One region of the Brassicibacter mesophilus genome, then DNA from elsewhere that is predicted to be linked to it. Evidence: a T-box and tRNA genes for the amino acid it is inferred to sense, from the RefSeq annotation. Region 1 holds a T-box; the other regions hold tRNA genes.
What was found. A T-box is a leader RNA that pairs with one kind of tRNA and senses whether it is charged. The one in region 1 lies ahead of leuS (leucine--tRNA ligase), so its partner is inferred to be a tRNA-Leu.
Positions count from the first base shown of each region.

Region 2: it encodes a tRNA-Leu, which carries the amino acid that the T-box ahead of leuS (leucine--tRNA ligase) is inferred to sense. The anticodon was not compared.
Region 3: it encodes a tRNA-Leu, which carries the amino acid that the T-box ahead of leuS (leucine--tRNA ligase) is inferred to sense. The anticodon was not compared.

Region 1 is NZ_JBNPXI010000006.1:96,681-99,970, forward strand. It holds gene leuS (leucine--tRNA ligase) at 1-1,674, opposite strand, end outside; T-box leader at 1,725-1,931, opposite strand; gene HNR33_RS08930 (RidA family protein) at 1,973-2,353, opposite strand; gene hydA (dihydropyrimidinase) at 2,384-3,290, opposite strand, start outside.
Region 2 is NZ_JBNPXI010000001.1:175,456-178,745, reverse strand. It holds gene HNR33_RS00985 (selenium metabolism-associated LysR family transcriptional regulator) at 1-621, opposite strand, end outside; gene HNR33_RS00980 (hypothetical protein) at 762-932, shown strand; gene HNR33_RS00975 (hypothetical protein) at 1,033-1,479, shown strand; tRNA gene HNR33_RS00970 (tRNA-Leu) at 1,713-1,799, opposite strand; gene HNR33_RS00965 (metal-dependent hydrolase) at 1,982-2,941, shown strand; gene HNR33_RS00960 (L,D-transpeptidase) at 3,063-3,290, shown strand, end outside.
Region 3 is NZ_JBNPXI010000001.1:163,271-166,560, forward strand. It holds gene HNR33_RS00905 (hypothetical protein) at 35-250, shown strand; gene HNR33_RS00910 (YbjQ family protein) at 231-545, shown strand; gene HNR33_RS00915 (helix-turn-helix domain-containing protein) at 876-1,724, shown strand; tRNA gene HNR33_RS00920 (tRNA-Leu) at 2,059-2,143, opposite strand; gene HNR33_RS00925 (ABC transporter substrate-binding protein) at 2,206-3,290, opposite strand, start outside.

The sequences.
Region 1 (3,290 bases):
AACTATTCCATAATCATAAAGAAATTTATGCCAGAATCTTGAATAAAGTAAGTGAAGCGTAGTATGCTCCATTCCTCCGTTATACCAATCTATCGGCAGCCAATACTCAAGGTTTTCTTTGCTTGCAAGCTCATCGTCATTATTTGGATCAGTATATCTTAAGAAATACCATGATGAACCTGCCCATTGAGGCATTGTATCAGTTTCTCTTTGTGCTTCTCCTCCACATTTAGGACAAGATGTGTGTACCCATTCAGTAATATTAGCAAGTGGCGATGCTCCATCCTCACCGGGCTCATAGCTTTCAACCTCTGGTAAAAGTACTGGAAGATCTTCTTCAGGTACTGGTACCCATCCACATTTTTCACAATATACTAAAGGTATAGGCTCTCCCCAATATCTTTGGCGTGAGAACACCCAATCTCTCAATTTGTAGTTAGTTTTTCTTTCGCCAATTCCTTTTTCTTCAAGCCAATCGCTTATTTTTTGCTTAGCTACTTTAACATCTAGTCCATTTATAAAATCAGAATTTACTAATACACCATTTTCTATATCAGTAAATGCACCTTCTTCTACGTTTCCTCCTGCAACAACCTCAACTATTGGAAGTCCAAATTTCTTCGCAAACTCCCAGTCTCTAGTATCATGTCCAGGAACAGCCATAATTGCTCCTGTCCCATAAGACATCAATACATAATCGGATATCCATATAGGGATTTCTTTTCCAGTAACTGGATTAGTAGCAGAAATTCCGCCAATTTGTACCCCAGTTTTCTCTTTTGCAAGCTCAGTTCTTTCAAAGTCTGACTTTTTATTTGCAAATTCCCTATATTCTTCGATTTTATCGAAATTATTTATTTTATCTTTAAGTTCATCAATAAATGGATGTTCTGGCGATATAACCATGTATGTTACACCAAACAAAGTATCAGGACGAGTTGTATATACTCTAATCTTTCTACCACCAGTTATATTGAAGTCAACCTCCATACCTTCAGAGCGCCCTATCCAGTTTTTCTGTTGGATCTTTACTCTGTCAATATAATCAACTAAATCTAAATCTTTGATTAATCTTTCTGCATACTCTGTTATCTTAAGCATCCATTGGTTCTTAGTTTTTCTTACTACTTCATTACCACATCGCTCACACACACCATTTACTACTTCCTCGTTTGCTAGTCCTACCTTACAGTCAGTACACCAGTTTATAGATGCTTCTTTTTTGTATGCTAACCCTTTTTCAAATAGCTTTAAGAATATCCATTGTGTCCATTTGTAATATTCAGGGTCTGTTGTATTAATTTCTCTTGACCAATCAAATGACATACCTAATGATTTTAGCTGAGCCTTAAACTTAGCTACGTTTCTTTCTGTTACTATTCTAGGATGAATTTTATTTTTTATTGCGTAGTTCTCAGTTGGTAGTCCAAATGCATCCCAACCCATTGGATATAATACATTATATCCTTCCATTCTTCTCTTTCTAGCAACGATGTCAAGAGCTGTATATGGTCTTGGATGCCCAACGTGGAGCCCTTGTCCTGATGGATAAGGAAACTCAATCAATGGATAGAATTTTGGTTTTGTTTTATCCTCTGATGCATAAAATGATCCCTTTTCATCCCAAATACCCTGCCATTTCTTTTCAATTTGTTTTGGATTATACTCTCTCAATGAATTCACTCCTTTTCATATGCTATAAACATAAAAAAACCCCTCGTCTGTATAGAGACGAAGGGTTCGCGGTACCACTCTAATTGACAGTAGAATACTGTCCACTCAAAAACTTTAACGGGTTTACCGATTAAGGCTACTCTTTTTCACCTTAATAGCTCAAGGACGAGTTCGGCTGTAACTGTTACCACCTCTCACCAAACAGTGGCTCTCTTAAAACAATATAAAAGCTTACTACTTCCCTTCAACGCTAATATTATTTTAATATATGGTATCAGATTTTTAGATAAAAATCAAACTATTTTACAAAAACAATCATTTCTATTTCTACTAATGCATCTTTTGGTAATCTTGCTACTTCTACACAAGCTCTAGCTGGCTTATGTTCATTAAAATATTCAGCATATACTTCATTTATTTTCCCAAACTGATTCATATCTTTAATAAATATTGTAGCTTTAACTACATCATTAAGTGTAGCTCCTGCTTCTTCTAGAATAGCTTTACAATTTTCTAATGACTGTTTAGTTTGTTGCTGAACATCTTGTGGCATTTCACCATTTGTTGGATCTATTGGAAGCTGTCCAGAAACAAATAATAAGTTACCTGCTAATACTGAATGTGAATAAGGTCCTATTGCTGCTGGTGCCTTTGATGAATTAATTGCTTTGATACTCATTTAAATTCCTCCCTTTATAATTATGTTTTTTTAATTATCATTAAATATGTAGGATTTGTTTCTTCTTTGATATTTCCCTAATGGTTTTGAAGTTACTATCTTATCATCTTTAACTATCATTTCCCCTCTTAAGAAAACATATTCAAACTTTCCATGTTGTTTAAATCCTTCATATAGATTATAATCAACATTTTGGATTTGATTTTTTGATTCTATTATAGAAGTATGATTTGGGTTAAAGATAACAATATCGGCATCGCTTCCTTTTTGAATAGTGCCTTTTTTAGGATACAAACCAAATATTTTTGCAGGACTTTCACAAAGAACTTCAACAAGTTTTTTCATATCTATCCTGTTTTCCTTTACTCCATAGCTATACATAAGCTTAAATCTATTCTCCACTCCAGGAGCACCATTAGGTATTTGAGTAAAGTCTTTTTTTCCAAGCTCCTTTTGCTCTTCATAATTAAATGCACAATGATCTGTAGCAACAACATTTATTATATCATTTTTTATTCCATTCCACAAAGCCTCATTACTTTTAATGTCTCTGAGAGGAGGAGACATTACATATTTTGCTCCTTCAAACAAGTCATTTCCATTAGGAGTATAACAGTCTTCATTTAACAAAAGATACTGTGGACATGTCTCCGCTAATATTTTTATTCCTTCTCTTTTAGCATTGATTACTTCACCGTATCCTTCTTTTGAACTTAAGTGTACTATATAAATCCACATATCTGCAAGCTTAGCGATCGCAGCAAGTCTTGATATCGCTTCTTTTTCAGCTATTGCTGGTCTAGATTTAGCATGATAAATTACATCTGTATTACCTTTTGATACTTCAATTTCCCTAAGTTTATCTATCAAATCTCCATTCTCACAATGAACACCTATTAAAGCATCTAGTTCTTTTGCTTTTATTAAAGCTTCGTAT
Region 2 (3,290 bases), on a different contig from region 1:
TTCAAACAAATATCTTGTTCCTGAACCTTTTTCTCTTAAAATCAGCTTTTCGCTCAGTAAAAAGTCCTTATCAAGTTCAGAGTATTCTTCCCATAAATATTTTCCGTTGTTTGGAACTACGGCGTATAACCTATCTTCTATTAAATCGATATATTCTAATTGTGATGAATGAAATTTTGCGCCAATAATTCCAAAATCAGTATCACCATCAATTATATTCTCAACCACTTTTTTCGAATCATTATCAGTCAAAGAAAATGTAACATCAGGATATTTATTAGTAAATTCTTTAAGTAAATAAGGCAAAACGTATTGTCTTGGTATGGAGCTTGAGCTTATTTCAAGATGACCTTGTATTTTTCCTTTGTACACACCAAGATCAAATTGAGCCATGTTACGCATATTAACAATGTTAAGGGCGTACTTGTAAAGTAAATTTCCTGCACCAGTAGGAGAAATTTTTTTACCAGACCTATTAAGTAAAACCGTACCTATTTCATTTTCAAGATTTTGGATATGACTTGTAACTGTAGGTTGAGTAAGAAAGAGCTTCTGAGCAGCTTTAGAAAAGCTCTTAAGTTTTACAACTTCAATAAAGGTTTCCAATTGTCTGAAATCCACAATATCACCGCTTTCTACGTTTCTCCTTAAATAATATGTGAAATATTTCTATTTGTCAATGTTGTACTAATAATCTTTCATAAATACCTTTTTAAAAAAATATATTATATTAAAATTAATATACTAAAGGAGGCTTTCAAATGAAGCATGCTACAATAGTGGAGTATAATGATGGTTCAGGACTTGAAGATAAGGTTAATGAATGGATAGCAGAAAATGAACAGCAGATTTTAGATATAATTGATGTAGAATATTCACAGCACGGAAATATCTATCTAGCTACTATAACCTATGAGGAAAGAGAGGAATAAGAAAAGATGAGTAATAAGAGGAATAAGCTGTTAAGTATAGAATAATAGATACAGATAGTAATATGGTGATGTGCTGAAGAAAAGGTTGGGAGGAAACTTCATGAATAAAAAGTTTTGGAAAAGGTATTTTATTTACTCTATTTTGATTATTAGCATTGCTTTTATTGGAGAATTCGCATTTAGAAGTGTAAGATTGAATTTTAGTAAAACATTTCGGTTCAATCCATATACTTATAACTTCCTAGCAGTATTTCTTTATGGAGCAATAGGAGTATTACTGGGCCTAGAATATTTTCTTCAGCAATTGAAAAAGAAAGGTAGATGGAAGATGAATTTACCAAAGTTAATTCTAATAGGAGTGCCAGCACTATATTTTTCACTGTATTCACTGTTATATTATTCTCCTTTTCAATTTATTGGACAGATAATATCAATTCCTATTACTTTTCTTATAGAAGGAGTTTCAAGCTACTTAGCAGTATTTCAAGTGATTTTAGGATATGTAGCTATTACTAGTTTTTTTAAGTGTGATAAAAATGAGGTATGATTTTATTTGTCGTTTTATTAAATACTTAAAATGTGTTGTATACATGGAGTTAATAAAGATAAAAAATGATATATTGAATTGGATATTTTACACACCTATTCAAAGAAAATCAGTAGGAAGTAGCTAGGATTTTTGATAAGGATTTTTTAGAGTGTTAGAAGATTTGTTAGAAAAACATATAATTTTATAATGAAATAATAAAAGACTAGGTTACTCAAACCTAGTCTTTTCAATGGTGCCGAAGGAGGGACTCGAACCCTCACGGTATCGCTACCACCGGATTTTGAGTCCGGCGCGTCTGCCAGTTCCACCACTTCGGCATTATTAGCTACAAAAAGTATATTAACATATATGCATCAAGAAATCAATAGTTTTGTTTTAAAAAATAATATTAAAAAAAAATCACTATATATTTACAGAAATACTCATTAATCACATTTAAAATTATACGAATAATATGCTATAATTTTAATGTTGATAATATAGAAATGGTGGTGGAAGGATGGACCCAATAACACATGGAATAATTGGATTAGGAATTGCTGCACTAAGCGGACAATCTATAGATATTGCAAACCCAATAACGTTAGGAACAGTCATAGGAGCAATGTCTCCTGATATAGACATCATAGTGAAGTATTGGGGAGATTATCAATATTTAAAGCATCATAGAGGATTTACACATTCGGTTTTCGGAATTATCGGGCTTTCAACAGCTATATCTGTTGGGTTAAGCCTAATTTTCAATGAATATAGTTTTTTTAGTATTTTTATTTGGACTTTGCTCGGAACCATGTCTCATACAATTTTTGATGCTTTAAACTCCTATGGAGTTAGACCATTTTTACCTTTTACAAATAAAAAGTATTTAGCTAGTATTTTAATGCTATATGATCCATTTATTACAGTTCTATGCTTGGGCTTAGCATTTACAAACGTTGAAAGAGAGATAAAAACAACTGCGTCTGCAATACTACTTTTAGCGTATATTTTGTTTAGAGTATTAGTTAAGAAAAGAGCTAATAGAGTTATTTGTAGTAAACATTGTATAGATAAGGAGAATAGTAATATATTTATTTTGCCAGCAATGATGAATTTTTTTAAGTGGGATTTTATTATAGATACTGATAAGCTTAATATAGTAGGGCAATATAATTTTTTAACGAATAAAATTAAAGTTAGAAAAGAACTTATAAAAGAAAGTCACAATCTTATTAATCAAGCATATAAAACAAAGCTTGGAAGATATTTTTCAGAATTTACGCCTATTACTCATGTAGAAGTTTTGGAGCAAGATAAAGACACAATATTAAAAATTACTGATTTAAGATATCTTATGAGAGATAGCTTTATGCATCATGCTACTATAGTTTTTGATAAAGACACAAAAGTAGAGAAAGAAATATTCCATCCATATAAATATAAGAATAGAATATTAGTTAGTGATAAGCAAAGTGCATAGGTGAATTGTTCCTATGCACTTTCTTTTCTGCATGAAGCTTGTCTAATTTTATCAAATTATTGCATAAAAAAAGTACCTCCAAAATAAATATAGATAGACATTGAAAATAGGAGGGACCAAATTGAAAAAACTACTAGTATATTTATTAGTTTTAATAATGTCCGTTAATACTAATGCTTATTCATGCGCTAACGAAGTTGAAATGCAAGTGAAGGTTATAATTGATATTCCATTAAGACAATTATTTTTATACAACAATGGTCAATTGGTTAAGACATACCCTGTTGCTGTAGGCAAGCCTAATAGTCAAACCCCTACTGGCGAGTTTAAAGTAATCAATAAAGTTGTA
Region 3 (3,290 bases), on a different contig from region 1:
CTGGTAATAAAATATTGATAAGGAGGTTATAGCATTGGTAAAAATATTTAGCTGGATTTTAGTTGTGTGCATTGCTTTATATTTTGCAGGCGTGTTTTTGCTAGCACTTTTAAAAATAGATATGATACCTGCTTTTATAGTCACTATTATAACTGTTGCAGGAGTTAGTGCAATAGGCTTAATATGTACATTGATATATGAAAGAATAAAAGATAAGGAGGAAGAAAAGGATGATCTTAGTAAATACTAGCAACATAGCTGATAAAGAAATTGTTCAATCCCTTGGTCTTGTAAAGGGAAGTACAATAAGAGCAAAGCACATAGGTAAGGACATTGTATCTGGTTTTCGACAACTAGTAGGCGGCGAACTAAAAGAGTATAGTGAAATGATCGAAGAAGCTAGAAAAATAGCAACAGCAAAAATGGTTGAAGAAGCTGAGTTATTAGGTGCTGACGCAGTAATTAATATAAGATTCTCGACTTCTGCTGTAATGCAAGGAGCCGCAGAAATCCTAGTATACGGTACAGCTGTTAAAACAAAATAAAAAGTAAAAACCTATTGGGAATCCAATAGGTTTTTTTATAGTTATTCCACATTTTAGATACAGAGAGCATAGTAATTATTAGCACAACCATGTGGCAACTAGAATTCTACTATGTTTTTACCTAATAAGTAAATACTGTTTCATAACAGCTTGCAATAAAGTAAAAGATCAGATTTGTCTCCTGGGAGAACAGTTAATTCTATTAATACACCAGCAATAAACTTAACTTTAAAATTACACTTTGAAATAAGCAAGAATTGTTAAGAGATATTCAGATTGCTTTGATATAATATCTTTGTAGCCGCTACAAGTAAGATTGGAGGGAGGATATTGAATAATTTTCAAAAAATAAAAGAAGCTATTGAATACATTGACAACCACTTAGAAGAACCTATTAGCTTTGAACTGTTAGCCGATAAGTTTCATTTTTCTCCATACTATTTTCATCGCATTTTTTCCGTAATCGTCGGCAAAACCATAGCTGTTTACGTCAGAGACAGAAGATTAGAACGCGCTTGCATGCAACTGTCAACAACAGATAGACCTATACTTGATATTTGTTTGGATTGTGGTTATGATTCAGCGCAGTCGTTTTCACGTGCATTCAAAAATACTTATGGGTTACCCCCCAGTAAATATCGTAAACAAGGCTTTTCTCCGACGGTCACAACAGTCGATGAAATGATCATAAAATTTACAAACAGATTAAAAGGAGGTATATTATTGAATCCAAATATCATAAAAAAAAACAAACTTATAATAGCTGGTATATCTGGAGATGGTAATAAAACAGGTGAGATATGGCAAGAATTTGAAAAACTTTGCATGGACATTGAAATACCTAATAAATTGTCTAGTAATGGTTATGAAATTAGAATTTACAGCGAAACAGATTGCATAGTTCATGTGGGCTTCGCTGTTTTAGATGAAAACATAAATACTAAGCTTACTACTTTAACATTACCCGCTTCACAATACGCATCATTTGATGTATACGTATCCAAGGGTTATGAGAGTGAAAATAACGCTATGGAAGAATGGTTGAGCACAAACGGAGCAGGCTATTCACAAAGATATCTTGATGGTAACCCATATGTGGTTGAATATTACGATGAACGCTTTTACGGTAGTGAAACTGGCTCTATAGTAGAGATATGGATTCCTGTCGAAAAAAAATAATATTCTATATGGCTCAAGTATAGCAGAAAGTAAGCATATCCTAGATTTTGTGTAATCCTTCAAGTGGTATAAAATATGAGCATAAACTTAGAAATTAAAATTATTACAAAAAGAAAATTATTATAAGCACCTTGTTTGGCATAAAAGTCAGAATTTTCGGATTATGTGAATAAGCTAATCATCAAGTCATATGTATAAGTAAAAAAACAGAATTCAAAAACACAGTAAATACAAGCCTATCATACAAAGTCACAAAATAGCTTAGATGATAACTCTAGACAAACTAAAACCATCTATTGATAAAATTATCTTTGTCAATAGATGGTTTTTAATTTGGTGCGGGTGATGGGACTTGAACCCATACATCATTTGACACACGCCCCTCAAACGTGCCTGTCTGCCGATTCCAGCACACCCGCATTTAAGACTAACGAAGTAATTATAGCAATAAATACGAGTGATGTCAATATATTTTTTCTCATCATTCTTTTTCTTTAGTATCTTGATATGATTCTGGTATATACCATTTGTCAATATTATTATAAATATTTAGAGTTGATGGAGTTATTTCACCCTTAATTTTCTTATTAGCTAATATAGAATTGTTTACAAAAAACAAGCTAACATATGGTAGTTCTTCGATAATATTCTTTTGGATTTTTTCATATACCTGTTTTTTCTGTTCTCTTGAAACAGTATTTGAGGTTTCATTTAACAATACATCCATTTCAGGATTCTGGTAAGCAATAAAGTTTGTTCCGCCTGCAACTTGCGAAGAGTGAAGAGCAAACGATAAATCTGGACTATATGATAAATCCCATCCTAATAGAACAACATCAAAGCTACCTGATGTTAGTTTGTTTTGCACTTCTTGCCACTGCTTATCACTCATTTCTTCGGTAACATTTTCAGTTTCACTTTCATTGTAATCTTTTATAACCTCAATACCAATGTTTCTAAGGTTCTGAGCTATTATATTTGCTGTCTTTCGCCTTAAGTCATTATATGAATTAGTTGTTAGCTTTATACTAAGCTTGTTGCCCTCAGCATCCTCGTATATACCATCTCCATTATTATCTGCCCACCCAGCAGCTTCTAGAGTTTCTTTTGCCTTATTAACATTGTATCCGTATGAATTAGCATCATCTGATACTAACCATGAGTCCGGATGGACCGGTACATCAATTTGTGTAGCATGTCCTAAATAGACTTTCTGAATAATTGATTGTCTATCTATGCCGTAAGCAATAGCTTTTCTTAGGGCTCTGCCCCTTTCACTCATAAAGAGCTCTTTTCTAAAATTGAATCCTAAAAACTCATATTGCTGAGAAGCATACTCATAAATTCTTACATTTTTATTTTGTGCATATTTTTCCCAATCCACTCCCTGACTAGTTGTTACATCGACTTGTCCAGACTCGAATGATATTAAAGATAGATCATCGTCATTGAGGACTCTACCTGCGATTTTATCTATATACGGTTTACCATTCCAGTAGTCTTCGTTAGACTGTAAAACTACAGATTTTAATTTGTTATATTCAGTTTTCTTATAAGGACCCGTTC